DNA from 3 places in the Massilia sp. UBA6681 genome. Region 3 is predicted to be linked to each of the others. Evidence: predicted binding sites of a transcription regulator. Region 3 holds the regulator's gene; each other region holds the start of a gene.
The links. The regulator HrcA, encoded in region 3, represses chaperone genes, less so after heat shock. The targets are predictions, from matches to a motif close to TTAGCACTCNNNNNNNNNGAGTGCTAA.
Positions count from the first base shown of each region.

Region 1: the regulator HrcA is predicted to act here: its motif matches at 6,964-6,990, upstream of rpoH (RNA polymerase sigma factor RpoH).
Region 2: the regulator HrcA is predicted to act here: its motif matches at 5,908-5,934, upstream of groES (co-chaperone GroES).

Region 1 covers NZ_DKJX01000079.1:100,007-109,709, forward strand. The annotation lists gene glpK (glycerol kinase GlpK) at 1-1,206, opposite strand, end outside; RNA gene rnpB (RNase P RNA component class A) at 1,237-1,575, opposite strand; gene B2R83_RS13440 (thiamine pyrophosphate-binding protein) at 1,725-3,428, shown strand; gene B2R83_RS13445 (hypothetical protein) at 3,462-3,878, opposite strand; gene ftsY (signal recognition particle-docking protein FtsY) at 3,903-5,048, shown strand; gene B2R83_RS13455 (cell division ATP-binding protein FtsE) at 5,064-5,726, shown strand; gene ftsX (permease-like cell division protein FtsX) at 5,723-6,637, shown strand; gene rpoH (RNA polymerase sigma factor RpoH) at 7,114-8,004, shown strand; gene yghU (glutathione-dependent disulfide-bond oxidoreductase) at 8,246-9,082, shown strand; gene B2R83_RS13475 (VOC family protein) at 9,184-9,663, shown strand.
Region 2 covers NZ_DKJX01000043.1:26,427-36,129, reverse strand. The annotation lists gene B2R83_RS05860 (cytochrome c) at 1-829, shown strand, start outside; gene B2R83_RS05855 ((2Fe-2S)-binding protein) at 832-1,320, shown strand; gene B2R83_RS05850 (xanthine dehydrogenase family protein molybdopterin-binding subunit) at 1,320-3,521, shown strand; gene B2R83_RS05845 (sulfite exporter TauE/SafE family protein) at 3,511-4,317, opposite strand; gene B2R83_RS05840 (EVE domain-containing protein) at 4,317-4,787, opposite strand; RNA gene ssrS (6S RNA) at 4,854-5,034, opposite strand; gene B2R83_RS05830 (cell division protein ZapA) at 5,080-5,391, opposite strand; gene B2R83_RS05825 (hypothetical protein) at 5,388-5,648, opposite strand; gene groES (co-chaperone GroES) at 6,023-6,313, shown strand; gene groL (chaperonin GroEL) at 6,374-8,020, shown strand; gene B2R83_RS05810 (hypothetical protein) at 8,142-8,555, shown strand; gene B2R83_RS05805 (hypothetical protein) at 8,582-9,001, opposite strand; gene B2R83_RS05800 (hypothetical protein) at 9,186-9,461, opposite strand; gene B2R83_RS05795 (LysR family transcriptional regulator) at 9,536-9,703, shown strand, end outside.
Region 3 covers NZ_DKJX01000070.1:34,986-44,688, forward strand. The annotation lists gene B2R83_RS11620 (hypothetical protein) at 1-563, opposite strand, end outside; gene B2R83_RS11625 (HAD family hydrolase) at 807-1,517, shown strand; gene hrcA (heat-inducible transcriptional repressor HrcA) at 1,556-2,566, shown strand; gene fur (ferric iron uptake transcriptional regulator) at 2,671-3,099, opposite strand; gene B2R83_RS11640 (outer membrane protein assembly factor BamE) at 3,178-3,789, shown strand; gene dapB (4-hydroxy-tetrahydrodipicolinate reductase) at 3,786-4,598, shown strand; gene B2R83_RS11650 (barstar family protein) at 4,601-4,927, shown strand; gene leuS (leucine--tRNA ligase) at 5,185-7,827, shown strand; gene lptE (LPS assembly lipoprotein LptE) at 7,832-8,338, shown strand; gene holA (DNA polymerase III subunit delta) at 8,356-9,369, shown strand; gene B2R83_RS11670 (glutamate-5-semialdehyde dehydrogenase) at 9,419-9,703, shown strand, end outside.

The DNA of each region.
Region 1 (9,703 bases), on a different contig from region 3:
CATCTCGGTAACAAGACAGGCGGCATCCTTCTGCATCGCCGCCAGCAGTTCCGCGCTCTGGTAGGCGATCGCCTCGACCGCGGCGCGGGCGATGTGGCCGCCAGTCGTCCCGCGCGTCATGCCGACGATGGTGCCGCGCGCGTACTGGTCCCAGTGCGGCGCGCCCAGGCCGGTGAAGGCCGGCACCAGCATCACGCCGCCGCTGTCCGGCACGCTCAGGGCCAGCGCCTCGACCTCACCGGATTGCCTGATGATGCCGAGGCCGTCGCGCAGCCACTGCACGGTGGCGCCGCCCATGAAGACGCTGCCTTCCAATAGATAGTCGGTGGCGCCCCTGACGCTCCAGCCGACCGTGGACAGCAGGCGATTGTGCGAGACCGGCGGCGTGGCGCCGGCATGCATCAGCATGAAGCAGCCGGTGCCGTAGGTATTCTTGACCATTCCCTGGCGGTGGCAGGCCTGGCCGAAGATGGCGGCCTGCTGGTCGCCGGCGATGCCGGCGATCGGCACCGCGGCGCCGAAGCATTCTTCGGCCGCGAGGCCCACGACCTCCGAACTGGCGACGAGGTCCGGCAGCACGCCGGCCGGAATGCCGAACAGGGCCAGCAGTTCCTCGTCCCAGCGCAGGGTATGTATATTGAAGAGCATGGTGCGCGCGGCATTGCTGGCGTCGGTGACGTGGCGCCCGCACAGGCGGTACACCAGCCAGCTGTCGACCGTGCCGAAGGCCAGTTCGCCGCGTTCGGCGCGGGTCCTGGCGCCCGGCACCTGCTCGAGCAGCCATTGCAGCTTGGTGGCGGAAAAATAGGCGTCGACTTCGAGGCCGGTGCGCTGCCGGATGTCCTCCGCCTTACCTCCTTCGCGCAGGCGGTCGCACATGGCGGCGGTGCGGCGGTCCTGCCAGACGATGGCGCGCGCGACCGGTTCGCCGGTGGCGCGGTCCCACAGCACCGTGGTCTCGCGCTGGTTGGCGATGCCGATCGCGGCAAGCTGCCGTCCGTCGATGCCGGCCTGGCGCAGCGCCTCGCGCGCGCAGGCGAGCTGGCTGTGCCAGATGTCGAGGGCGTCGTGCTCGACCCAACCGGGTTCGGGGAAATGCTGGGGATATTCGTGCTGGCTGCTCGCTACGGCCAAGCCAGCGCGATCGAAGACGATGGCGCGTGAGCTGGTGGTGCCCTGGTCGAGGGCAAGGATGTATTGATGCATCGATGACTCCACCAAGGACTACCGGAATTCATGTAAAGCAGGCCGATAGGCCGGATTCTGTGTAGTGGTCTCCCTTGCGGGACGCCCCTATGACAGCCATTCCTCTAGGCGCTGGATTACTCCAGCGCTCAAGCTTCCTACCCGCACGCTCCGCGAGCAACATCAACGCGTGCCTATTTGGAATTGCTCCAGGTGGAGGTTACCGCGTTTCACCGTAACTTAATACGCTCGTCTCTGTGGCCCTATTCCTCGCCTTATACCTTGCGGCTTTCAGCGGACGGCCGTTAACCGTCACCCTGCTCTGTGGAGTCCGGACCTTCCTCCCGCCATCACCCGAAGATGACGGCCAGCGGCTGCCTGGCCTGCTTCACGGAGGGCATTGTAACCGATTGGGCTCGCGCAACCTATCGCCAAGTGACCACGTTTTCTGAAATTTCGTGTCGCCATTTCAAAATCCTTCCCCACCTCATCCACATAGAATGTTTGGATAGCAAAACCATCAAGGACGAGACCCAACCATGACCCACCCTTCCCGCACCGGCGGCCAGATCCTGGTCGATGCGCTCCATACCCATGGCGTGGACACCGCCTTCGGCGTGCCCGGCGAAAGCTACCTCGACGTGCTGGACGCACTGCACGATTCGGACATCCGCTTCGTGATCAACCGGCAGGAAGGCGGCGCGGCGTTCATGGCGGAGGCCTACGGCAAGATGACCGGCAAGCCGGGGATCTGCTTCGTCACCCGCGGACCCGGCGCCACCAACGCCTCGATCGGCGTGCACACCGCCTACCAGGACTCGACCCCGATGATCCTGTTCATCGGCCAGGTCGGCGGCGACTTCATCGACCGCGAAGCCTTCCAGGAAATCGACTACCGTCGCATGTTCGGCCAGATGGCCAAGTGGGTCACCCAGATCGACCGCGCCGACCGCATCCCCGAATACATCGCGCGCGCCTTCCAGGTCGCCACCAGCGGCCGCCCCGGCCCGGTGGTGCTGGCCCTGCCGGAAGACATGCTGGTCAACAAAGCGGAAGTGCCGGATGCGCGCCGCTACCAGCCGGTGCAGGCAGCACCGTCGACGGAACAGGTCGCCCAGCTGCGTTCCATGCTGGCCGAAAGCCAGCGCCCGATCGTGCTGCTCGGCGGCGGCTCCTGGTCCGACCAGGCCTGCGCCGACCTGGCCCGCTTCGCCGAAGCCAACCGGCTGCCGGTCGGCTGCACCTTCCGCTTCCAGGACCTGATGGACAACGCCCACCCGAACTACGTGGGCGACGTCGGCATCGGCATCAACCCGAAACTGGCGGCGCGCGTGAAGGAAGCCGACCTGGTGATCGCCATCGGCCCGCGCCTGGGCGAGATGACCACCAGCGGCTATTCGCTGCTGTCCTCGCCCGTGCCGCGCCAGCGCCTGGTCCACATCCACGCGGATCCGGAAGAGCTGGGCAGCGTCTACCAGGCCGACCTGATGATCGCCAGCGGCGCTCCGCAGGTGTGCGCGATGCTGGCCGCGATGGAGCCGGTGGATTCCTCGGCCTGGGCTAACACAGTGGAAGAAGCCAGGGCCGACCTGACCGCCTGGCAGGCGCAGCCGCCGATCTTCCGCGACGGCGCTGCGCCGCTCGACCTGTGGCAAGTGGTGCAGGAACTCATGCGCCAAAGCCCGCGCGACACCATCATCACCAACGGCGCCGGCAACTACGCGACCTGGGCGCACCGCTTCTACCGCTACGGCGGCAAGCGCACCCAGCTCGCGCCGACCAACGGCGCGATGGGCTATGCGGTGCCGGCCGGCGTGGCGGCCAAGATCATCGATCCGCAGCGCACGGTGGTCACCTTCGCCGGCGACGGGGAATTCATGATGACGGGGCAGGAACTGGCCACCGCGGTGCAGTACGGCGCCGGCGTGATCATCCTGGTGTTCAACAACAGCATGTTCGGCACCATCCGCATGCACCAGGAGCGCGACTACCCGGGCCGCGTGTCGGGTACCAGCCTGCACAATCCGGATTTCGCCGCGCTGGCGCGCGCCTACGGCGGCCACGGCGAGGTGGTCGAGAAGACCGAGGAATTCGCGCCCGCCCTGCAGCGCGCGCTGGCGCATGCGAACGAACGCAAGCTGCCGGCGGTGATCGAGCTGCGCTACGACGGCAATCTGATTACGCCGAACGCGACGCTCGAGACGATTCGCAAGACGGCGGAAGCGGCCAAGGCCGGCCGTTGATGTCGTACGGTGGTCGGCTTGCCGACCACCGCCCTACTGCCCCAAGCCCAGCTCGGCCGGCAGCGGAATCGGCTGGTCGAAGAAACTGACCTGTTCCGGGTTGGTCAGGAACAATGCGACGAGGGCGATGAACGCCCACACGATAATGTTGCGCATGTTCGCGGCGCTGCCATCCGTGGCGTTGTCGCCATAGATGAGGCGCTTCAGAAAATTGGTAATTTTCACGGTGTGCCCCGTTGTATTTTGTGGTTTTCTCTCTCTGTTCAATTTAACGCAAGTCGCTGTCGTTTTCCAGACGCGCACTGTTGAGTAACCAGTCGGTTTCAGCAATAACACAACAAAGAGTTCCTTCCACGCATCTTCTAGCGTCGATACCTGCCATTCCGGGTGGCGTCTTGCTGCTCTGGTAAAATATTCGCTACTTTTTTCATCGCCGGCGCCAGCCGGCATCGTGCGCAGGAATCGCCCCCATTTATGTTTAGTTTCTTCAAGAGAAAGAAGCCTGAAACCGAGGTCTCGACGCCGGACCAGGCGGCGCCCGCAGCGGCGCCGATGTTCGTGCCGGGTGCACTGGACGCACCGGTCAGCCCGCCGCCGGCACCAGTCGCCGCGCCCGCTATCGCGCCGGCTGCGCCGGCTGCGCCGGCCGCCCCGCCCGTCGCAGCCGATCTCGGCGAACTGTTCCCGGAAACCGCGGAACGCCCGACCAGCGCCGCGGAACAGAAGACATCCTGGATGGCGCGCCTGAAGGCCGGCCTGTCCAAGACCTCGAGCAACCTGTCGCTGCTGTTCGTCGGTGCGCGCATCGACGAGGACCTGTACGAGGAGCTCGAAGCGGCGCTGCTGATGTCCGATGCCGGCATGGACGCCACCGAGCACCTGCTGGGCGCCCTGCGCCGCAAGGTCAAGGAAGACAAGCTGCTCGACGCCGCCCAGGTCAAGGCCGCGCTCAAGGAACTCATGATCGAGCTGCTGGCGCCGCTGCAGAAGCCCCTCGAACTGGGCCGCCACGAACCGCTGGTGATGATGATCTCGGGCGTGAACGGCGCCGGCAAGACCACCACCATCGGCAAGCTGGCCAAGCACATGCAGCGCTTCGACCAGTCGGTGCTGCTGGCCGCGGGCGACACCTTCCGCGCCGCCGCGCGCGAGCAGCTGATGGTCTGGGGCCAGCGCAACAACGTCACCGTGATCTCGCAGGCCTCGGGCGACCCGGCCGCCGTCGCTTTCGACGCGGTCCAGTCGGGCAAGGCGCGCGGCACCGACGTGGTCATGGTCGACACCGCCGGCCGCCTGCCGACCCAGCTGCACCTGATGGAAGAACTCAAGAAGATCAAGCGCGTCATCGGCAAGGGCATGGACGGCGCCCCGCACGAGACCCTCTTGGTCATCGACGGCAACACCGGCCAGAACGCGCTGGCCCAGGTCAAGGCTTTCGACGACGCCCTGCAGCTGACCGGCCTGGTGATCACCAAGCTGGACGGCACCGCCAAGGGCGGCGTGCTGGCCGCGATCGCGCGTACCCGCCCGGTGCCGGTGTACTTCATCGGCGTGGGCGAAAAGCTGGACGACCTGCAGCCGTTCAACGCCGAAGAATTCGTCGAAGCGCTGCTGGGTTGAAGGAACGGACCATCGATGATCGAATTCCAGTCCGTCTCCAAACAATATTCCCCTGACGCTTACGCGCTGCGCGACGTCTCCCTCAATATCGGCAAGGGCGAGCTGGTCTACCTGGCCGGCCCGTCCGGCGCGGGCAAGTCGACCCTGATGAAGATGGTGGCCGCCGTCGAGCGGCCCAGCAGCGGCGTGGTCACCGTCAACGGCCAGGACATCGGCCGCCTCAAGCGGGCCGGCATTCCTTTCCTGCGCCGTAACCTGGGCCTGATCTTCCAGCACCAGCGCCTGCTCAACGACCGCAACATCCTCGGCAACGTCATGCTGCCCCTGCTCGTCACCGGCGCCCCCAAGGCGCAGGCCGAGCAGCGCGCCCGGGCCGCCCTCGACAAGGTGGGCCTGCTCGAACGCGCCAGGGCGATGCCGCTGGAACTGTCCGGCGGCGAGCAGCAGCGCGTGGCGGTGGCGCGCGCCATCGTCAACCGCCCGCAGATCATCCTGGCGGACGAGCCGACCGCCAACCTCGACCGCGTGGCGGCCGACAAGGTGCTCGACGCGCTGCGCGCCTTCAACGCCGTCGGCGTGACCTGCGTGATCTCGACCCACGACGATCAGGTGCTCGACAGTGCGGCGGCACGCGTGATCCGTCTCGAGCATGGCCAACTGGTGGGAGACGCCGCATGAGCCCCTGGATCCGCCAGCACCGCTTCGCCTTGGGGGCGGCCCTGTCCACGGTGCGCAAATCGCCGGGCAGCTTCCTGTTCAACGTGCTCGTCGTCGCCTTCGCCCTGATGCTGCCGATCGCCGGCATCACCCTGCTCGACAACGTGCGTCCGCTGTCCGAACAGCTCTCGGTCGACCCGGAGATCAGCGTCTTCATGAAACTCGAGGCGACACGCGAGGAAGCGACCGCCCTGCAGCCGCGCATTCGCGCGATCGCGGCCGGCGGCGGCAAGACCGACATCGACTTCATCCCGCGCGAGCAAGCGCTGGCCGCGATGAAGGCCGGGAGCGGCCTGGGCGACGTGATCGACACGCTGGGCGAAAACCCGCTGCCGGACAGCTTCAAGCTGCGACTTAGCGGCAGCAGCGCAGCAAGCCAGGTCGACGCGATCACCGAACAGCTGCGCGCCCTGCCCGGCGTGGATGTAGTGCAGGTCGATTCGGCCTGGGTGAAGCGCCTGGCCGCCATGCTGGCCATCCTGCGCCTGGCCCTGCTGCTGCTGGCGGTCACGCTCGGCATCGTGGTGATCGCGGTGGTGTTCAACACCATCCGCCTGCAGGTGCTGACGCAGAAGGAGGAAATCAACGTGTCGAAGCTGCTGGGCGCCACGGACAACTTCATCCACCGCCCCTTCTACTATACCGGCGGCCTGCTCGGCCTGTGCGCGGGCGCGGTGGCGCTCGGCGCCGTGGTGCTGGCCCTGCAGCCGCTGAACGGCGCGATTGCGGACTTTGCAAGATTGTATGCGTCGGAATTCCAGCTGGCGCCGCTCGGCGCACTGGAAACCGCCGGCGTCCTCGCGATCAGCGCGGGCCTCGGCCTGATCGGCGCGATGCTGTCGGTGCAGCGCCACCTGGCGCGCGTGCAATAAGGCAGACTCCACTGGGCGCGCGGGCCGTTCGAGCCGGCGGCGCGCCCAATCTTGGCCCTGCTTCAAACTGCTGACCCGCCCCACCCTACGTTCACACGAGCGCTATTCCTACAGGCCGGCTTTGACGAATGTGCGCCATCCAACAGAAGGCCGCTTCTCAGGCCTTTAACCTGTCTCTAACACGTTTTCCAGCGGGTTTTTGCTCACTTTTGAGCTAAATCAACTGAATTGGGGTCGCCTGCACTACAGTTAAGGCGGCGCGATTTTGATTCCCACGAGCAATACTTTAGCCAAACTTAATCGATTTCGATAAATCGATGGCCTGCCTAGCACTCATACATGGAGAGTGCTAATATATGTCTCGAATACAGCGAAATCAAGGAAAGCATCCAAGTAACAAGCAGTAACGCTGGTGTCACACGGCATGGGTCGGTGGCACATTGGGATGCAGTAAGTCTACTACGAGGAAATTGAAAATGTCCGCACAATCCGCATTGGTTCCGGCCGGCAGTCGTGCTCTGGGACTGGGTTTCTCTGGCAATCTGGGCAACATCGATGCCTACATTTCTGCCGTCAACCGCCTGCCGATGCTGACTCACGAGGAAGAGGTATCGCTGGCGAAGTCGCTCCGGGAAAAGAATGACCTGGACGCTGCACAGAAGCTGGTGCTGTCGCACCTGCGCCTGGTCGTGTCGATCGCGCGCGGCTACCTCGGCTATGGCCTGCCGCACGCCGACCTGATCCAGGAAGGCAATATCGGCCTCATGAAAGCGGTCAAGCGCTTCGACCCGAACCAGGGCGTGCGTCTGGTCTCGTACGCGATGCACTGGATCAAGGCCGAGATGCACGAATACATTTTGAAGAACTGGCGTCTGGTGAAGGTCGCGACGACCAAGGCCCAGCGCAAGCTGTTCTTCAACCTGCGCAGCAACAAGCAGGGCCTGGACACCATGACCCCGAGCCAGGTCGACGAGCTGGCGAAGATGCTCGACGTCAAGCGTGAAGAAGTGATCGAGATGGAAACCCGCCTGTCGGGCCGCGACATCGCCCTCGAATCGCCAACCGACGACGAAGACGACAAGTTCGCCCCGATCGCCTACCTGTCGTCGGAGCAGCAGGAGCCGACCCGCGTGCTGGAATCCGAGCAGCGCGACCGCCTGCAGTCCGAAGGACTGGAGACCGCACTGTCGAAGCTGGACCCGCGTTCGCGCCGCATCGTCGAAGCGCGCTGGCTGGCCAACGACGACGGTTCGGGTGCCACGCTGCACACGCTGGCCGAAGAATTCGGCGTGTCGGCCGAGCGTATCCGCCAGATCGAATCGGCTGCGCTGAAGAAGATGAAAGGCGCGCTGGCGGCTTACATCTGAGCCCTGCCCGCCCCAACCGAAACCCCGCCCCGGCGGGGTTTTCTTTTTTTAAAGTCGAGGGTCAGGTCTGACATTCAGACACGGACTGAGCAATACAACATCGGAGTAACGCTCGAGCTCGTGTCCGAATGTCAGACCTGACCCTCATGGTTTCTGACCCTCATGGTTTCTCATGGTTTGGGCAGGTCCGGCATGCCGCGGCTAGAATGGCTACTTTGACCAGATTCCCAAGGAGCGCCCGATGACCGACCAGTACGTCCCACCCACAGTCTGGACCCCGCCCGCTTCCAGCGGCGGCACCTTCGCCAACATCAACCGCCCGGTCGCCGGCCCGACCCACGAGGCCGCACTGCCGGTCGGCAAGCACCCGCTGCAGCTGTACTCGCTGGCCACGCCCAATGGCGTGAAGGTGACCATCATGCTGGAAGAGCTGCTGGCCCTCGGCCACAGCGGCGCCGAGTACGACGCCTGGCTCATCAAGATCAACGAGGGCGCCCAGTTCTCGAGCGGCTTCGTCGAGATCAACCCGAATTCCAAGATCCCGGCCCTGGTCGACCGCAGCGCCGAACAGCCGGTGCGCGTGTTCGAATCCGGCTCGATCCTGGTCTACCTGGCCGAGAAGTTCGGCGCCTTCCTGCCAAAAGATGGTCCGGCGCGCGCCGAGACCATGAACTGGCTGTTCTGGCAGATGGGGTCGGCGCCCTTCGTGGGCGGCGGCTTCGGCCACTTCTATGCCTACGCGCCGGAAAAACTGCAGTATCCGATCGACCGCTATGCGATGGAGACCAAGCGCCAGCTCGACGTGCTCGAGCGCGAGCTGGCCAACAAGCAGTTTGTGGCCGGCAACGAGTACACGATCGCCGACATGGCGATCTGGCCGTGGTACGGCGGCATGGTGCGCGGCGAGCTGTACGATGCCGGCGAATTCCTCTCGGTGCACGAGTACCGGCACGTGCGCCGCTGGGCCGACGAGATCGCCGCGCGCCCGGCCGTCGTCCGTGGCCGCAAGGTCAACCGGGTTCGTGGCAATCCGGAGGAGCAGGTTCCCGAGCGTCACGACGCTTCCGACCTGGACTGATCTTCCGTAAGGGAGACCGTGGCAAGCGAGGAAGGCGCGCGCGATTGCGTTATGCTGGCGCGCGATATTCCGAACGATGTGCCTACGATGGGAGACATGCCATGGTCAGCAAGAACACGATTTGCCTCTGGTTCAACGGAACCGCGCTGGAAGCGGCGCAGTTCTACGCGGCGACCATTCCCGACAGCGCGCTCGGCGAGGTGTTCCGCGCACCGAGTGACTATCCGGCCGGCAAGCAAGGCGACGTCCTGACCGTCGCCTTCACCGTGGCCGGCATCCCCTGCATCGGCCTGAACGGCGGCCCGGTCTTCTCCCATACCGAAGCCTTTTCCTTCCAGATCGCGACCGATGACCAGGAAGAAACCGACCGCCTGTGGAACGCCATCGTCGGCAACGGCGGCCAGGAAAGCGCCTGCGGCTGGTGCAAGGACAAGTGGGGCCTGTCCTGGCAGATCACGCCGCGCGTGCTCAGCGAAGGCATCGCCGACCCCGACCCGGCCGTGGCGAAGCGCGTGTTCGAGGCGATGATGACGATGCGCAAGATCGACGTGGCGGCGATCGAGGCTGCGCGGCGCGGCTGAACGGGAACGGACAGCGGCCTGTGGGCTGCGCGCACTTGCC
Region 2 (9,703 bases), on a different contig from region 3:
GGCGCGCGAGAACCGGATGAGCTTCCCCTTCGGTTTCCGTCCCCTGCTGGCTTTCTGGAACCTGCTCTACCTCGACGAAGCGCCCTGGCAGCGCGATGCGCGCCAGCCGGCCGACTGGAACCGCGGCGCCTACGTCGCCAACGTGCTGGCCCACTGCAGCGCATGCCACACGCCGCGCACCCTGCTCGGCGGGCCGGACCTGCAGCGCCGCTTCGACGGCGGCGATGCCGGCGGCTGGTACGCCCCGGCGCTCAATGGCAAGTCGCCCTCGCCCTTGCCCTGGACCCAGGAGCACCTGCAGGAATACCTGCGCACCGGCATCGCGCCCGAACACGCCGTGGCGGGCGGGCCGATGCAGGACGTAGTGGTCAACCTGGGCCAGGCCGATGCCGCGGACGTTGCCGCCCTCGCCACCTACATCCACAGTTACCTGAAACAGGCGCCGGCGCGCGCGACGCCCGCGCAACAGGCCGGTCCGCTGCCGCCACCAGGCGACACGGATCCCGACCTGGCGCGCATGCGCCTCGGCTACGAGACCTATGCGATGGCCTGCGCCAGCTGCCACGACGCGGGGCGCAGCGCCAGCTCCGGCGCCGCCCTGCAGCTGCAGAAGGCGGTGGCCCTGTACGACCCGGACCCGCGCAGCCTGGTGCGCATCATCCGCGAAGGCATCGTGCCGCCCGAGGGCGAACCGGGGCGCTGGATGCCCGGCTTCGCCACCCTGCTGGGCGACGAGCAGGTGACGGCGCTGGCCGCCTACCTGCGCCGTTATGGCGCAGGGGCCGAGCCTTGGCCTGACCTGGACGACACCGTGAAGAAGACGAGATAGCCATGACCACCTTCAAGCTGCAGGTTAACGGCAAGCCGCAGGAAGTCGACGTCGACGCCGACACGCCGCTGCTCTACGTGCTGCGCAACGACCTGAAACTCAACGGCGCCAAGTTCGGCTGCGGCCTGGGACAGTGCGGCTCCTGCACCGTGATGCTCGACAAGGAGCCGGTGATGTCCTGCCTGCTGCCGGTGTCGATGGTGGGCAGCCGCGCCGTGCGCACGGTGGAGTCGGGCGGCACGCGCTGGGTGCCGGCCGTGGTGCTGCAACAAGCCTTCGTCGAGGAGCAGGCGGCGCAGTGCGGCTACTGCATCGCCGGCATGATCATGCGCGCCACCGCCCTGTTCGAGCAGGTGGCCTCGCCCACCGATGCCCAGATCAAGGCCTGGATGCAGCCGAATCTGTGCCGCTGCGGCACCCACCTGCGCATCCTGCGCGCGGTGCGCCGCGCCGCCGACGTGCTCAAGGCCCAGCCGATCCGGAACTACTGATGAACGATTCCCCCAAGCGCCCCGGCCGGCGCCGCTTCCTCGCAAGCGGCGGCGCCCTGACGCTTTCCTTCGCGCTGCCGCTGCGCGCCGCGCCCGGCGCCCTGCCCGGCAGCCTCGAAGGCGAACCCTGGCTCGACGCCTGGATCCGGGTGGGCAGCGACAACCGCGTTTCCATCTTCACGGGCAAGGTGGAGCTGGGCCAGGGCATCAAGACCGCCCTGCTGCAGGTGGCGGCGCACGAGCTGCAGATCGATCCCGGACGCCTGGTGCTGGAAACCGCCGACACCGAGCTCTCGCCCGACGAAGGCTATACGGCGGGCAGCCACTCGATGCAGGACAGCGCCACCGCCATCCGCCACGCGGCGGCCCAGGTGCGTGCCCTTCTGCAGGAAAAGGCCGCGGCACACTTCAAGGTGCCGGCGGCCACGCTGATGCAGGACAACAGCGTGTTCCGCACGCCCGACGGACGGCGCGTGAGCTTCAGCGAACTGGTGGCCGGCAGCGAGCAGCACGTGCGCGCGACAAGCGCCCTGCCGCCGCGCACGCCGAACGCACGGCGCCTCATCGGGGTGACGCTGCCGCGGGTCGACATTCCCGGCAAGCTGAAGGGCCATGTCGCCTACGTGCAGGACCTGCGCCTGCCCGCCATGATGCATGGACGCGTGGTGCGCCCGCCCTCACCGAGCGCGCGCCTGGTCTCGGTGGACAAGGCGGCGGTGGCGCGCTTGCCCGGCGTGCTCGAAGTCGTGCAGGACGGGCGCTTCCTGGCCGTGATCGCGGACGAGGAGTACCGCGCGGTGAAAGCGGCCAAGGCGCTGGCGCGCGCCGCGCGCTGGGAGGTGCCGGCCAGCTTGCCGGCCGGCCGCGATCTGGCCGCGCTGGTGCGCAGCCTGCCCGCGACGGCGCAGCAGGTGCTGGCCCAGGGTAAACCAGGAACGCCCGGCAAGACCCTGCGCGCCAGCTACACCCGCCCCTTCCAGCTGCATGCCTCGATCGGCCCCTCCTGCGCGATCGCGCTGCTGGACGAAGGCCGCTACACGGTATGGACCCATTCGCAGGGCGTGTTCCCGCTGCGCAGCGCGCTGGCCGAGCTGCTCGGCGCGCCCGAGGAAGCGGTGCGCTGCATCCATGCCGAGGGCTCCGGCTGCTACGGCCACAACGGCGCCGACGACGTCGCCGCCGACGCGGCGCTGATGGCGCGCGCCTTCCCCGGCATCCCAATCCGGGTGCAGTGGATGCGCGAGGACGAACATGCGTGGGAACCCTTCGGGCCGGCGATGGTGGCGGACGTCGCGGCCACGCTCGACGCGAGCGGCAGGATCGTCGACTGGCAGTACGAGGTCTGGAGCCAGTCGCACAACACCCGGCCTGGCAAGGCCGGCAACCTGCTGGCCGCCACCCTGCTGGCCAAGCCCTTCACGCCGCCCATGCCCAAGCCGATTCCGCAACCCCAGGGCAGCGGCGACCGCAATGCCATTCCCTATTACGTGCTGCCGAACGCGCGCGTGACCCATCGCTTCCAGCCGGCCGGACCGTTCCGCACCTCGGCGTTACGCTCGCTGGGCGCCTACTGCAACGTGTTCGCGATCGAGAGCTTCATGGACGAGCTGGCGCGGGCGACCGGCCTGGACCCGGTGGCCTTCCGCCTGCGCCACCTGGCGGACCCGCGCGCCATCGAGGTGATCAAGCTGGCCGCAAGCAAGTTCGGCTGGGACGGCTACAGGAAGACGCCCCGGCGCGGGCGCGGCTTCGCCTTTGCCCGCTACAAGAACCTGGCGGCCTACTGCGCCGTCGCGCTGGAAGTCGAGGTGGCGCTGGACACCGGTTTTGTCCGCATCGTGCGTGCGGATGCCGCCGTCGACTGCGGCGAAGTGGTGAGTCCCGACGGGGTGCGCAACCAGATCGAGGGCGGCATCGTCCAATCGAGCAGCTGGACCCTGCTGGAGCAGGTGCGCTTCGACGCCGGCCAGGTGACCAGCCAGGACTGGGCCGGCTATCCGATCCTGCGCTTCGATGGGGTGCCGGACAAGGTCGACGTGCACCTGCTGGACCGTCCGGGCCAGCCCTTCCTCGGCACCGGCGAGGCGGCCCAGGGGCCGGCCGCGGCGGCGCTGGCCAATGCGGTGGCCGATGCCTGCGGCATGCGCGTGCGCGATTTGCCGCTCAATCGCGAGCGCATGCGCAAGTTGGCTACGGGTTGACCGCCTTCCAGAACATGTAGGCCGCCAGCGCATACAGGATCACCGCGAACACCTTCTGCAGCTGACGCACCGGCATCTTGTGCGCGGTGCGTGCGCCGACCGGCGCCATGGTGACGCTGGCCAGCACGATGATGGCCAGCGCCGGCAGGTAGATGAAACCGAGCGACCAGTCCGGCAAGCCCGGCTCGCCCCAGCCGAACCAGATGTTCGAGAGGGTTCCGGAGAGCGCGATCGGAAAGCCCAGCGCCGCACTGGTGGCCACCGCATTGTGGATGCGCACGCCGCACCAGGTCATGAAGGGCACCGACACGAAGCCGCCGCCGGCGCCGACGATGCCCGACAGGGTGCCGATCAGGCCACCGGTGGCGAACATGCCCGGCGCGCCCGGCAGCGCGCGCGACGCGGCGGGCTTTTTACCGATCAGCATCTGGGTCGCCGAGAAGGCGACGAACACGCCGAAGAAGGCTGCCAGCACCGTGGAATCCATCTGCTTGCCGATCCAGGGCCCGATCCAGGAACCGAGCAGGATGCCCGGCGCCAGCAGCTTCACCACCGGCCACAGGACCGCGCCGTGCTGGTGGTGGGCGCGCACCGAGGACAGGGAAGTGAACAGGATGGTCGCGAGCGAGGTGGCGATCGCCATGTGGATGGTCAGCTCGGGCGCAAAGCCGCGCGCGGTGAAGATCATCGTGATGAAGGGGACCAGCACCATGCCGCCGCCGATGCCGAGCAGCCCGGCCGCGAAGCCGCCGAAGGTGCCCATCGCCAGCAGCGCCAGGATCAGGGTGAGGTCCATCAGCGCTTCCCTTCGCGCACCAGCGTAAGGATGGCGTTCCACTCGGCCGCCGTCACCGGCGACACCGACAGCCGGCTGCCCTTCCGCAGCAGCACCATGTCTTCCAACGCCGGGATGCTGCGCATCTCCGTCAACGGAAGGTAGCGCCCCGCTTCCACCGCACGCACGTCGACCGAGATCCAGCGCGGATTTTCCTGGGTGGCCTTGGGGTCGTGGTAGGGAGAGGACGGATCGAACTGGGTCGCATCCGGATACGGACCGCTCGCCACCTCGGCGATGCCGGCCACGCCGGGCACTGCGCAGCTGGAGTGGTAGAACAGGACGCCGTCGCCGACCGACATGGCGTCGCGCAGAAAATTGCGCGCCTGGTAGTTACGTACGCCGTACCAGGACACGGTTTGCTCCGGCGCGGCCAGCACGTCGTCGAAACTGACGTCGTCCGGCTCCGATTTCATCAACCAGTAACGCATCCAACCCCCTTCAAACCCCGCCAATAAAAAAGCGGCTGCGTACCGAAGTGCGCAACCGCTCGTGTGTGTAGCCCCGCCTGTGTCGTTATTGCCGGCATCCCGAACCAAAAGGCTCAAGGTGGTCGCAGTCAGCTCAATTTCGGGTTCGTCAGACTAGTGACGCTCGCGCCCACCAAGCATGTCCCACAACCTATGCGAAAGAATGGTTCAAGGAATATATGACAAATCTCGAACACCGCAGGGTAGAGCGCAGTTTACTCCGTTGGCCGAGCATGTCAACCGAATCTGAACCTCAGGACAGATTTTCCTGCGGCGCCAGGGCCTGGTCCAGCACCGTGTGCATCGCTTCGAGCTTCTGCTTGACTTCGAGGATCGACATGTCGGACAGCGGCCCCTGGGGCGACTTGACCGACAGGAATTCGGCCGCCACGCTGAGCGCCGCCATGACGGCGATGCGGTCGGTGCCCCTGACCTTGCCCGAGTCGCGCAGCGCGCACATCTTGCCGTCCAGGTAGCTGACCGCTTCGCGCAGGGTGCGCTCTTCGCCTTCGCGGCAGGCCAGGCGGTAGGACTGGCCCATGATGGTGCAATCGAGATGGATCATTGGCTTGCCTCGTTCGGCTCGCCGGCCTCAGGACCGGCATCGGCTGCATCGTCCGCTTCGCCTTCCGGCGCGGGCAACTGCTCGAGCAGCGCCTCGACGCGGCGTTGCGCCTCGATCAGCCGCTCCTTGAACGCGATGTTCTCGGCGCTCAGCAGGTGGTTGGCCTGGCGCAGCAGGTAGTTCTCGGCGCGCAGCGACTGGGTCAGCTGGGCGAGCCGGTCGATCTTGTCGGAGAGGTCTTGAAATTCGGAAATCATTCGACACTATAGGACTGAGATGGTTTTTCCGTCAACCGAATCGCGCCCCTGTCGGGAAGAGGATCGGGCCGGACAGTAGCATACAGCATCCGTGCGGCGTCCCGGCGCTATCCGGTGTACCCTGCCCGGCCATTGCTCGAATGCCACCGCCGACAGTGTACAACCCATCTATTGAATTGTGTTTTCGCAAAAAAGTCGGTTCGATCCCACACATTCCTGCTTGAAATGGGGTGTTATCGTCCCTATAATCACCTTCGTGTTAGCACTCGGCAGCCTAGAGTGCTAACAAACCGAAGCACAAATTTTCCCAGCCGCCACCACCGTATGGCGGCTTTGAACAGCTAGTCAAACCACTGAAAAATAAGGAGTTTTGCATGAACCTTCGTCCTCTGCACGATCGCGTAATCGTGAAGCGTCTCGACCAGGAGACCAAGACTGCATCCGGCCTGATCATCCCTGATGCGGCCGCCGAGAAGCCGGACCAGGGCGAGATCCTGGCTGTCGGCAACGGCAAGGTGCAGGAAAATGGTCAGGTTCGTCCGCTGGAAGTGAAGGTCGGTGACCGCGTCCTGTTCGGCAAGTACTCGGGCCAGGCCGTCAAGGTCGATGGCCAGGAACTGCTGGTCATGCGCGAAGAAGACATCATGGCCGTCGTGGCCCAGTAATTGGTCAAACCCGCATTCCTCCTGTAATACACATTCACGAATTCATTCGGAGAACAAGAAATGGCAGCTAAAGAAGTAATTTTCGGCGACGCAGCGCGCGCCAAGATGGTTGAAGGCGTCAACATCCTCGCCAACGCAGTCAAGGTCACCCTGGGCCCGAAAGGCCGCAACGTGGTGCTGGAGCGCTCGTTCGGCGCCCCGACCGTCACCAAGGACGGCGTCTCGGTCGCGAAAGAGATCGAACTGAAGGACAAGCTGCAGAACATGGGCGCGCAGATGGTCAAGGAAGTCGCGTCGAAGACCAGCGACAACGCCGGTGACGGCACCACCACCGCGACCGTGCTGGCACAGGCGATCGTCCGCGAAGGCATGAAGTTCGTTGCCGCCGGCATGAACCCGATGGACCTGAAGCGCGGCATCGACAAGGCCGTCGCCGCCACCGTCGAAGAACTGAAGAAGATCGCCAAGCCGACCACCACCTCGAAAGAGATCGCCCAGGTCGGCGCCATCTCGGCCAACTCGGAAACCTCGATCGGCGAGCGTATCGCCGAGGCGATGGAAAAAGTCGGCAAGGAAGGCGTCATCACCGTCGAAGACGGCAAGTCGCTGAACGACGAGCTGGACATCGTGGAAGGCATGCAGTTCGACCGCGGCTACCTGTCGCCGTACTTCATCAACAACCCGGACAAGCAGGTCGCCGTTCACGAGAACCCGTTCATCCTGCTGTGCGACAAGAAGATCTCGAACATCCGTGACCTGCTGCCGGTGCTGGAGCAAGTCGCCAAGGCCGGCCGTCCGCTGGTGATCGTCGCCGAAGACATCGAAGGCGAAGCGCTGGCGACCCTGGTGGTCAACAACATCCGTGGCATCCTGAAGACCGTCGCCGTCAAGGCGCCTGGCTTCGGCGACCGCCGCAAGGCCATGCTGGAAGACATCGCCATCCTGACCGGCGGCCAGGTGATCGCCGAAGAAGTCGGCCTGACCCTGGAAAAGGTCACCCTGCAGGAACTGGGCCAGGCCAAGCGCGTCGAAGTCGGCAAGGAAAACACCATCATCATCGACGGCGCCGGCGCCGCTGAAGCGATCGAAGCACGCGTCAAGATGGTCCGCGTCCAGATCGAAGAAGCGACCTCGGACTACGACCGCGAAAAACTGCAAGAGCGCGTGGCCAAGCTGGCCGGCGGCGTTGCCGTGATCCGCGTCGGTGCAGCCACCGAAGTCGAGATGAAAGAGAAGAAGGCACGCGTGGAAGACGCACTGCACGCTACCCGCGCTGCCGTGGAAGAAGGCATCGTCCCGGGCGGCGGTGTGGCCCTGCTGCGCGCACGTTCGAACATCGACATCAAGGGCGACAACCCTGACCAGGACGCAGGCATCAAGATCGTCCTGCGCGCGATGGAAGAGCCGCTGCGCATGATCGTCCAGAACGCCGGCGACGAGCCGTCGGTCGTGGTCGCAGCCGTCATCGCCGGCACCGGCAACTACGGCTACAACGCCGCCAACGGCACCTACGGCGACATGGTCGAAATGGGCGTGCTGGATCCGGCCAAGGTCACCCGCTCGGCACTGCAGAACGCAGCGTCGATCGCCGGCCTGATGCTGACCACCGACTGCATGGTCTCGGAAGTCGTTGAAGACAAGCCGGCCGGCGGCATGGGCGGCATGGGCGGTATGGGTGGCATGGGCGGCATGGACGGCATGATGTAATCGTCCGGCCTACCAGCCAGAAAGCCTGCAGGGTTCGCGCCTTGCAGGCTTTTTTACTTTGGCGGGGTCAGGTCTGACATTCGGACACGAGCTCTGCTGTTATTTATTTATAGGAGGCGGTATGGCGACCGTGAACGCTTTTGATCTCGACAACGCGATGATGCTGGCGGATGAGCCGGGTAGCGAGGCATGGGTGAGCCTGGAAACGGGACATGTCCATATTCGCTCGGACCTGGTCGGCGAGCTGGAACCGCTTCCTGCTGACATCGGCCAAGAAGGCCATTACATCCCGGTGCCGGGCCAGCGCACGCTGGAGCTGGGCCGGGCACTGGTCATTGATTTTGTCCAGCGCCACATGCCCTCGGACGAAGACGAGGTCCGGCGGATATTCAGGCACGCGGGCGCCTATGCCCGCTTTTCCGCATTGGTGGACAAGCGCGGCCTGTGCGACCGGTGGCATGCGTTCCGCGAGCAGCGCACGCTGGACGCGATGCGTGCATGGTGCGAACAGCACGGACTGAATCTAGCGGAATAAGCAGGCCTGGTCGTCGGCTCGCAACCCTAGCGGTGTGCCGGCCTGGAAGTCAGCCGTTCCGCCAGCACCGCGGTCGCGATCGACTGCAGCAGATGGACGCTCCAGCGCTCGCCGGCCTTGCGTGGCCCCGCCTTTGCCTCGCCCTCGGTGATGCCGAGCATAGGCGCGATGCAGCCGATGTTCACCGCATATAGCGCGGTGCCGTACAGCGCACCGATGGTCACCGGCGACAAGGACGGCGCGGCATCGCGCAGCTTGGGAACCGCCAGCGCGAAGGCGGCCGATGCGCCGAGATGATTGACGAACTCGACGACGCTGGTGCCGGTGTCGCCGATCACCTTGCGCGAGCCGGTGACATCGTCGATCCAGTCGACCGCATCCCGGTCGAGCGTTTTCCCCAGCAGGCCGGTCTTGCGCCCGACGACCATGAAGGCAGTCGTCAGCACGCCCGCTATCAGACCGCCTGTCATCGCTGCTGTATATCGTTGCATGAGAATTTCTCCACGTATAAGTTGATCATGCAGGCAGGATGACAGGTCGGCGCGCCGGCTCGGTACGGTACTGCACGCATCTTCCAAGAACGGCGCCGCAAGCGGGTCATCAGCGTAACGGACGAGCAGACAAGCGATATCAAACAGTATTGCGCGCTGACGTATTGTCGAGGCCGCGTCCGAATGTCAGACCTGACCCCAGGGGAGGACGGTGCAGGAAGAGTGCCGCCAGCGCGAGCACGCACTCAAGCAGCACGGCTGGCCAGCTCAAGGGCATCGGCATGCCTTGCGCGGCGAGATCCGCTGCGAAGGCGGGCACGCCGAGCGCGGCCGCGGTCAGCATGGCGAGCGTGAGCGCGAGCGCACCGAACGACAGGCGCAGCAGCAGGACGAGGGAGCGGAAAGTGTGGTCCATGATGGCTTCCTTGCGAGGTGGGGTTGAGGAGATTCCACTGTATCGCTGCAGGAATGCCTATAAAATAGGCGCTCATGAAACCATCGTATGCAAAATTGCAATCGAAGCTCGGCCTCCAGGACCTGGAAACCATCCTGGCCCTGCACCGCGGCCGTACCCTGGCCGGCGCCGCCGAGCGGCTGAAGGTGGATGCGTCCACCGTGTTCCGCGCCATCAAGCGCATCGAGGCCGATGTCGGCGAG
Region 3 (9,703 bases):
GTCACGTTGGTGATGTCGGCCTGGCCCACGGTGCCGCTGCCGTTGGCAACCGTGCAGGTCTGGTTGTCGGGCTGGGTCAGGATGGCGATGCCGTAGGGCGCGTCTTCGTTGACCTTGGCCATGCTGAAGGAGGTGGCGCCGGGGGCGACCGTGACGCGGTCGGAACCGTTGACCAGTACCAGGTTGCCGGTGAGGCCGGTGACGGTGCCCTTCAGCTCATGCTGGCGGATGGTGCACTCGACGTAGATGGTGTTGATGTCGATGGCGACCTTGCCTTTTCCGTTGGTTACGGTGCAAGTTTCAGCATTGCTCGGGAAACTCTTGGCCGTCACGTTGTAGTCGGAATCGGTTTCCACCATGTTAGGGAAATAGAAATTGCCGATACCTCCGTTGGTCGGATTGATGACAAGGTCGGAGCCGCCATTGTTCTGCAGGACCAGGCCAGGCTTGGTCACGCCCGAAAACGAACCGCCAATAACCCGGTCGCCATCGCCGCCGCCGCAGGCGGACAGCGCCAGCGCGCATGCCAGCGCAGCACCGGCACGCAGGTACGAACTCTTCATAATTTCTCCAAAAAATCTGACTGGTGAACGTGCAAGCGTGTGCAAGTGAGCTGTGGACACGCTGGTGGACGAGCTACGACCACATTATATTAGCCCAACATTTTAGTCCATTTAACAAGCGACTGGACGGTTTGCCTTTGTATCACGCTGTAACCGTGGGTAGCAGGGGGCAGTGCCCGATTGCTTTCTACGGGCGTGCTCGCTATCCTTGGGCCAGGCACCCATCTTCCAAGCAAGCACACCATGATCCAGCGCCGCGCCTGGCCCAAAGCCGTATTGTTCGACCTCGACGACACCCTGTGGCCGATCGCCCCGGTGATCCTGGAGGCCGAGCAGATCCTGTTCGCCTGGCTGCGCCAGCATGCGCCGCGGGTGGCGCAGCAGTTCACCATCGAGACGCTGCGCCAGGCCCGGCTCGAGCTGCTGGCGCGCCAGCCCGAATTCCAGCTCGACCTGGGCGCCCTGCGCCGGGCCGGCCTGATCGCCGCCTTCGAGCAGGCCGGCGAGGATGCGGGCAAGGTGGAACTGGCGATGACCGAATTCTTCGCGGCACGCAATGCGGTGATTCCCTACGACGACGTGCTGCCCGGCCTGCTGCGCCTGAAGGGCAGGGTGCGGATCGGCTCGGTCACCAACGGCAATGCCGACCTGCAGACGATCGGCCTGGCGCGCCATTTCGATGCCTCGGTCGCCGCCCCCGGCTTCGGCGTCGCCAAGCCGGACCCGCGGATCTTCCTGGAGGCCTGCCGTCTGCTGGACGTGGCGCCGCAGGAGGCGGTGTACGTGGGCGACGACCTGCTGCTGGACGTCCAGGGCGCCCAGCGCGCCGGGCTGCGCGCCGTGTGGATGAACCGGATCGGCAAGGTCAACGACATGCCGGAGCAGGTCCGCCCCGACCTGGAAACGAGCAGCCTGGACGGGCTGCTGGACTGGCTCAAGCGCGAGCACGCCTGAACTGGCGCCCCGCCCGCTATCGCGTGCATAATAAGAGCATGCAACTCGAACCCCGCGCCCAGACCCTGCTCAAAGCCCTCGTCGAGCGCTACATCGCCGACGGCCAGCCTGTCGGTTCGCGTGCGCTGTCGAAGATTTCCGGCCTCGACCTGTCGCCGGCCACGATCCGCAACATCATGGCCGACCTCGAGGAAATGGGCTACGTCGCCAGTCCGCACACCTCGGCCGGCCGCATCCCGACCCCGCGCGGCTACCGGCTGTTCGTCGACACCCTGCTCACCGTGCAGCACATCGACGAGCAGGCTGCCCAGCACATGCGTCTCCCGAGCCAGCAGCCCCAGAAGATCATCGCCAACGCGGCCCAGATGCTGTCCTCGCTGTCGCAGTTCGCCGGCGTGGTGCAAAGCCCGCGGCGCGAGTCGGTGTTCCAGCAGATCGAATTCCTGCGCCTGTCCGAAAAGCGCATCCTGCTGGTCATCGTCGATCCGCGCGGCGACGTCCAGAACCGCCTCTTGCACACCGACGTCGACTACACGCCGGGCCAGCTGACCCAGTCGGCCAATTACCTGAACCAGAACTATGCGGGCCTCACCTTCGACCAGGTGCGCGCGCGCCTGAGCGGCGAGCTGCGCCAGCTGCGCGACGACATGGGCAAGCTGATGCAGGTGGCGGTGGAGGCGGGCAGCGAGGCGATGGCCGAGGGCGACGACATGGTGATCGCGGGCGAACGCAACCTGCTGTCGGTGTCGGACCTGTCGTCCAACATGTCGTCCCTGCGCCAGATGTTCGAGATGTTCGAGCAGAAGACCGGCCTGATGCAGCTGCTCGAGGTGTCGAGCAAGGCCGGCGGAGTGCAGATCTTCATCGGCGGCGAATCCAAGCTGGTGCCGATGGACGAGATGAGCGTGGTGACGGCGCCCTACGAGGTCAATGGACGCATCGTCGGCACCCTGGGAGTGATCGGGCCGACGCGCATGGCCTACGAGCGCGTGATTCCGATTGTCGACATCACGGCCAAGCTGCTGTCGAACGCCCTGAGCCAGTCGTAGGGTGTAAAAAGCGGCCATGGCTGCGTTGCCTCGTCTCGCCGTACTACCCGTACTGTCTTCGACTCGGCGCCTTGCCCTGGCCGCTTTTTACACCCCTACCTGAATCAGTGGCGGTGCGGGCAGGCCGGCTTCACGCAATTGCCGTAGATCGCCAGCGAGTGCTCGGCGATCTTGAAGCCGCGTTCCACCGCGATCTTGTGCTGGCGCGCTTCGATTTCTTCGTCGTAGAACTCTTCCACGTGGCCGCAGTCGAGGCAGACGAGGTGGTCGTGGTGCGAACCGGCATTCAGCTCGTAGATGGCCTTGCCGGTCTCGAAGTGGTTGCGGTTCAGCAGGCCGGCCTGTTCGAACTGGGTCAGCACGCGGTACACGGTGGCCAGGCCCACGTCCATGTTGTCGGCGAGGAGGATTTTGTAGACATCTTCCGCCGTCAGGTGCCGAACGGAGCTGTTCTGGAAGATTTCCAGGATTTTCAGGCGTGGCAGCGTTGCCTTCAGGCCGCTGGCCTTCAGGTCGGTGGGGTTGTTACTCATGTTTGTTGCTCGTAGTTTGGCGGAGTGCTTTATGATATAGCGTTTTGGAGCTCCCGCTCAAACGTTTTGAGGTTACCTATGCGCGTCAAACCAGCCGTTCTCCACCGATTCTCAAGCCGGGCAGTCGTCGTGGCCGGCCTCGCATGCACGCTGATGCTGTCCGGCTGCGCCGCCTGGCGCAACCAGACGCGTCCCGCGCCGCCGGTGAGCACGGACCCGGCGGCTGTCGCCGCGGACGCACAGAAGTCGGCCGCTGCCGCGAATGCCGGCGCCCAGACCGTCCAGGCCACCAAGCTGCAGAAGTTCATGTGGGTGTTCTCGCCCTACCGCCCCGACATCCAGCAGGGTAACTTCGTCTCGCAGGAGATGCTGGACCAGCTGAAGGTCGGCCAGACCCGCGACCAGGTGCGCTTCCTCCTCGGTACCCCGCTGCTGAACGACGTCTTCCACCAGGACCGCTGGGACTACCCGTTCTACCTCGCGCGCGGCAACGGCGAGCTGACCACCAGCCGCGTCACCGTCTTCTTCAAGGACGACAAGGTCGAGCGCTTCGAAGGCGGCAACCTGCCGACCGAGCGCGAATACATCGACCGCATCGCCGGCCCGTCCAAGGTCAGCACCAAGGCCAAGCCTGAATCGCGCCCGATGGAAGCGCCCAAGGTCGGCGGCGCCCCGGTGGTGCAGCCATGACCACCAAGTTGAAAATCGCCGTCGCCGGCGCCAGCGGCCGCATGGGCCGCATGCTGGTCGAAGCCATCGGGGCCGCGCCGGACGCCGAGCTGGCAGGTGCGCTCGACGTCGCGGGTTCGCCCTCGATCGGCATGGACGCCGGCGCCTTCGCCGGCCAGCTGACCGGCGTGATCATCCAGTCCGACCTCGCCAGCGCACTGAAGAACGCCGACGTGCTGATCGACTTCACCCGTCCCGAAGGCACGCTGCGCCACCTGGAATACTGCGCGGCCAACGGCGTGCAGCTGGTGATCGGCACCACCGGCTTCGACGATGCCGGCAAGGCGGCGATCCATGCTGCCGGCGAGAAGGTCGGCATCGTGTTCGCCCCGAACATGAGCGTGGGCGTGAACGTCACCCTCAAGCTGCTGGAAATGGCGGCCAGGAGCTTCAGCGAAGGCTACGACATCGAGATCGTCGAGGCGCACCACCGCCACAAGGTGGACGCACCGAGCGGCACCGCCCTCAAGATGGGCGAAGTCATCGCCGACGCCCTGGGTCGCGACCTGAAGGAATGCGCCGTCTACGGCCGCGAAGGCGTGACCGGCGAGCGCGACCCGTCGACGATCGGCTTTGCCACCGTGCGCGGCGGCGACGTGGTGGGCGACCATACCGTCATGTTCCTCGGCACCGGTGAGCGCATTGAGATCAGCCACAAGTCGAGCAGCCGCGTCACCTACGCCCATGGCGCCGTCCGCGCCGCACGCTTCCTGTCGGGCAAGCCGAACGGCCTGTTCGGCATGGACGACGTGCTGGGCCTGAAGGGGTAAGCATGGCCGTCGCGGAACTGAACGGCGCGGCCATCGTCGACGAGGCCTCCTTCCATCTTGAATCCCGGCGCGCGTTCGGCTTCCCCGAGTCCTATGCCGGCAGCATCGACGCCTGGGTCGACTGCCTGAGCTACCTGCGCGACGAGGAAAACATGACCAAGTTCCGGCTCAAGCCGAATGAGGTGCTGGAAATCGTCATCGCCGATGCCGACAGGATGAAGGCGGCCGTGCCGGACCTGCTGGACGAAATCGCCTTTTGCGTGGGCGGCATCAACGAGCGCTACGAGGACTACGGCGAGAAGCCGGCGCTGGAGCTGGTGCTGCGCTAAACCTTAGCCCACGGCTTTAAGACCGTCATTCCGGCGAAGGCCGGAATCCAATTTTGTTTGCGTTGCCGTGGCCCATGCGTAGGCCAACGCGGTGCGACGAACTTGGATTCCCGCCTGCGCGGGAATGACGGTTTTTCATTCTGTGGTCATAAAGACATCGCCGCAGGCGCTACTTACGCCTGGTCCACCGCCTTTCGCCGCAGTGCAAAATGAAACAGTATAATGTTCTGTTCCACCCTCCACGTCTGCAAGAAATCATGCAAGAAAAATATAGTCCAGCTGAAGTCGAACAGGCCGCCCAGGCCTACTGGAAGTCGATCGACGCCTACAAGGCCGTCGAGAACGACCCACGTTTCCCAAAAGGCAAGTATTACGCCTGCTCGATGCTGCCTTATCCGTCGGGCAAGCTGCACATGGGTCACGTGCGCAACTATACGATCAATGACGTGATGTACCGCTACCTGCGGATGAACGGCTACAACGTCCTGATGCCGATGGGCTGGGACGCCTTCGGCATGCCGGCCGAGAACGCGGCGATGGCGAACAACGTGCCGCCGGCCGAGTGGACCTATTCGAACATCGCCCACATGCGCGGGCAGATGGAATCGATGGGCCTGGCCATCGACTGGTCGCGCGAGATGACCGCCTGCAAGCCGGAATACTACAAGTGGAACCAGTGGATGTTCCTCAAGATGCTCGAGAAGGGCATCATCTACCAGAAGACCGGCACCGTGAACTGGGACCCGGTGGACCAGACCGTGCTGGCCAACGAACAGGTGGTGGACGGCCGCGGCTGGCGCTCGGGCGCGCTGATCGAGAAGCGCGAGATCCCGATGTACTACGTGCGCATCACCGAGTACGCGGACGAGCTGCTGGACTACGTCGACAACAAGCTGCCGGGCTGGCCGGAGCGCGTGCGCATCATGCAGGCCAACTGGATCGGCAAGTCGACCGGCGTGCGCTTCGCCTTCCCGCACCAGATCAAGGACGAATCGGGTGAGCTCATCAACGAGGGCAAGCTGTACGTCTTCACCACCCGCGCCGACACCATCATGGGCGTGACCTTCTGCGCCGTGGCGGCCGAGCACCCGCTGGCCCAGCACGCAGCAAAAGACAACCCGGAACTGCAGGCCTTCATCGCCGAGTGCAAGCTGGGTTCCGTCATCGAAGCCGACATGGCGACGATGGAAAAGAAAGGCATGCCGACCGGCCTGACCGTGACCCACCCGGTGACGGGCGAGCAGCTGCCGGTCTGGGTCGGCAACTACGTCCTGATGACCTACGGCGACGGCGCCGTGATGGGCGTGCCGGGCCACGACGAGCGCGACTTCGGCTTCGCCACCAAATACAATCTGCCGATCAAGCAGGTGGTTGCCGTCGAAGGCCAGGAATTCTCGCTGGACGGCTGGCAGGAATGGTACGGCGACAAGGAAGCTGGCCGCACCGTCAACTCGGGCAAGTACGACGGCCTGGACTACATCGCCGCCGTCAACGCGGTGGCCGGCGACCTTGCCGCCCAGGGCCTGGGCGACAAGAAGGTCACCTTCCGCCTGCGCGACTGGGGCATCTCGCGCCAGCGCTACTGGGGCACCCCGATCCCGATGATCCACTGCGGCGACTGCGGCGCGGTGCCTGTGCCGGAAGCAGACCTGCCGGTCGTGCTGCCGGAACACCTGGTCCCGGACGGCACCGGCAACCCGCTCAACAAGGACGAAGCCTTCCTGAAGTGCGATTGCCCCAAGTGCGGCAAGCTGGCGCGCCGCGAGACCGACACGATGGATACCTTCATCGATTCGTCCTGGTACTACATGCGCTATACCTCGCCGGGCTCCAACGACAAGATGGTCGACGAGCGCAACGACTACTGGATGCCGATGGACCAGTACATCGGCGGCATCGAGCACGCCGTCATGCACCTGCTGTACGCGCGCTTCTGGACCAAGGTGATGCGCGACTTCGGCCTGCTGAAGTTCGACGAGCCCTTCGTGAACCTGCTGACCCAGGGCATGGTGCTGAACGAGACCTACTACCGCGAAGACCAGTCCGGCAAGAAGACCTGGTTCAACCCGGCCGACGTCGAGCTCACGTTCGACGACAAGGGCCGCCCGCAGAGCGCCGTCCTGAAATCGGATGGCCAGCCGGTCCAGATCGGCGGCACCGAGAAGATGTCGAAGTCGAAGAACAACGGCATCGACCCGCAGGCGCAGATCGAGCAGTACGGCGCCGACACCGCGCGCCTGTTCACCATGTTCGCCTCGCCGCCGGAGCAGACCCTGGAGTGGTCGAACAGCGGCGTGGAAGGCGCGAGCCGCTTCCTGCGCCGCGTCTGGGCCTACGGCTACGCGCAGCGCGAGCGCATCGCCAATGCCCTGAAAGGCCAGCAGCAAGGTTCGCTGGACGACGCCCAGAAGACCCTGCGCCGTGAAGTGCACAAGGTGCTGCAGCAGGCCGACTATGACCTGAAGCGCATCCAGTACAACACCGTGGTCTCGGCCTGCATGAAGATGCTCAACACGCTGGAGTCGGCCAAGCTGGCCGAGGGTGTGGCGTCGGATGCGGTGATCGCCGAAGGCTTCTCGATCTTCCTGCGCCTGCTGAACCCGGTGGCGCCGCACATCACCCACGGTCTGTGGCAGGAACTGGGCTATGCCGCCGTCCATGGCGACATCCTCAACGTGCAGTGGCCGCAAGTCGACCCGGCCGCGCTGGAGCAGTCGGAGATCGAGCTGATGATCCAGGTGAACGGCAAGCTGCGCGGTTCGGTCAAGGTGCCGAAGGATGCCGACAAGGCGAGCATCGAAGCGGCTGCGCTGGCCGAGGAATCGGTCAGCAAGTTCATCGAGGGCACGCCGAAGAAGGTCATCGTGGTGCCGGGCAAACTCATCAACATCGTGGTGTAAATCGATGAAAACCATCGTGGTACGCACGCTGGCAGCGGTCCTGGTGGCCGCAACCGTCGCCGGTTGCGGCTTCCAGCTGCGCGGCTCGACCGGCCAGTACAACATGCCCTTCCAGAGCATCTACCTGGCCTTCCCCGAGACCTCGCCGCTGGGCACGGAGCTCAAGCGCAACCTGCGCGCGGGCGACTCCGTGCGCGTCGAGACCGACGCCTCCAAGGCGCAGGCCCTGTTCGACGTGCTGTCCGAGTCGCGCGGCAAGTCGATCCTGTCGCTGAACAGCCTGGGCCGGGTGCGCGAGTACTCGCTGAGCTACACCCTGGTGTTCCGCGTGCGCGACGCCAACAACAAGGAGCTGCTCGGCCCGACCGAGATCACCCTGCGCCGCAACATCGCCTTCGACGAATCGCAGGTGCTGGCCAAGGAATCGGAAGAGCAGCTGCTGTACCGCGACATGCAGGCCGACCTGGTGCAGCAGATCCTGCGCCGCCTGGCCGCGATCAAACCTGTCTGACGAGTTGAGACTGAAGCATGCAGCTGCGGCCTGAGGCCCTCGAGGGCCACCTGGCCAAGGGCCTGGCGCCCTTGTACGTGATCACCAGCGACGAGCACCTGCTCGCGCTGGAAGCGGCCGACCGTATTCGCAAGACCGCCCGCGCGCAAGGCTTTACCGAGCGCGACGTGCTCACGGTCGAGCGCAACTTCAAGTGGGGCGAACTGCTGGCCGCGAACCAGGCCATGTCCCTGTTCGGCGACAAGAAGCTGATCGAGCTGCGCATCCCGAGCGGCAAACCCGGCAAGGACGGCAGCGCCGCCCTGCAGGCTTATGCCAAGGACCTCGGTCCCGACAACCTCACCCTGATCACCTTGCCGAAGCTGGACTGGCAGACCGCCAAGGCCTCGTGGGTGGCGGCGCTGCAGCAGGCGGCGGTCTACATCGAGATTCCGAACGTGGAGCGCGCCCAGCTGCCGGGCTGGATCGGCATGCGTCTCTCCGCGCAAGGGCAGAGTGCCGAGCGCCAGAGCCTGGACTTCATCGCCGATCGCGTCGAGGGCAACCTGCTGGCGGCGCACCAGGAAATCCAGAAGCTCGGCCTGCTGTACGAGCCGGGCAAGCTGAGCTTCGAACAGGTGCACGACGCCGTGCTCAACGTGGCGCGCTACGACGTGTTCAAGCTGTCCGAAGCCATGCTGGCGGGCGACCCGGCGCGCCTGGCGCGCATGCTCGACGGCCTGAAAGGCGAGGGCGAGGCGCTGCCGCTGGTTTTATGGGCCGTCAGTGAAGAAATCCGCACGCTGCTAAAATTGAAATCCGGGATGGCGCAGGGCCGCCCGCTGGGCGCGCTGCTGAAGGAATACCGCATCTGGGGTCCGCGCGAGCGCATGATGGAACCGGCGCTGCGGCGCGTGTCCCTCGCCACGCTGGAAGCGGCGCTGCAGGAGGCGGCGCAGGTGGACCGGATGGTCAAGGGCCTGCGCGCGAAGGCGTTTGCGGGCGATGCGTGGGATGCCATGCTGCAGCTGGCGCTGCGGGTCGCACGATAACCGAATCCGTTCCGGCTGCGTCTCATTACAACTAGGCTAGGGAACGACGATGGACATCACCGAACACATGCACTCCATGGGCCGCAAGGCCCGTGCCGCTTCGCGCGCCATGGCGCGTGCCGACGGCGCCACCCGCAACCGCGCGCTGCTCCTGATCGCCGACGCCATCGAGCGCGACGCCGCCGTGCTGCGCGCGGCGAACCAGGAAGACATGGAGGCGGCCCGCGCCGGCGGCCTGGAACCGGCCCTGCTCGACCGCCTGGCGCTGACCGAGGGCGCCATCAAGACCATGGTCGAGGGCCTGCGCCAGATCCTCACGCTGCCCGACCCGGTC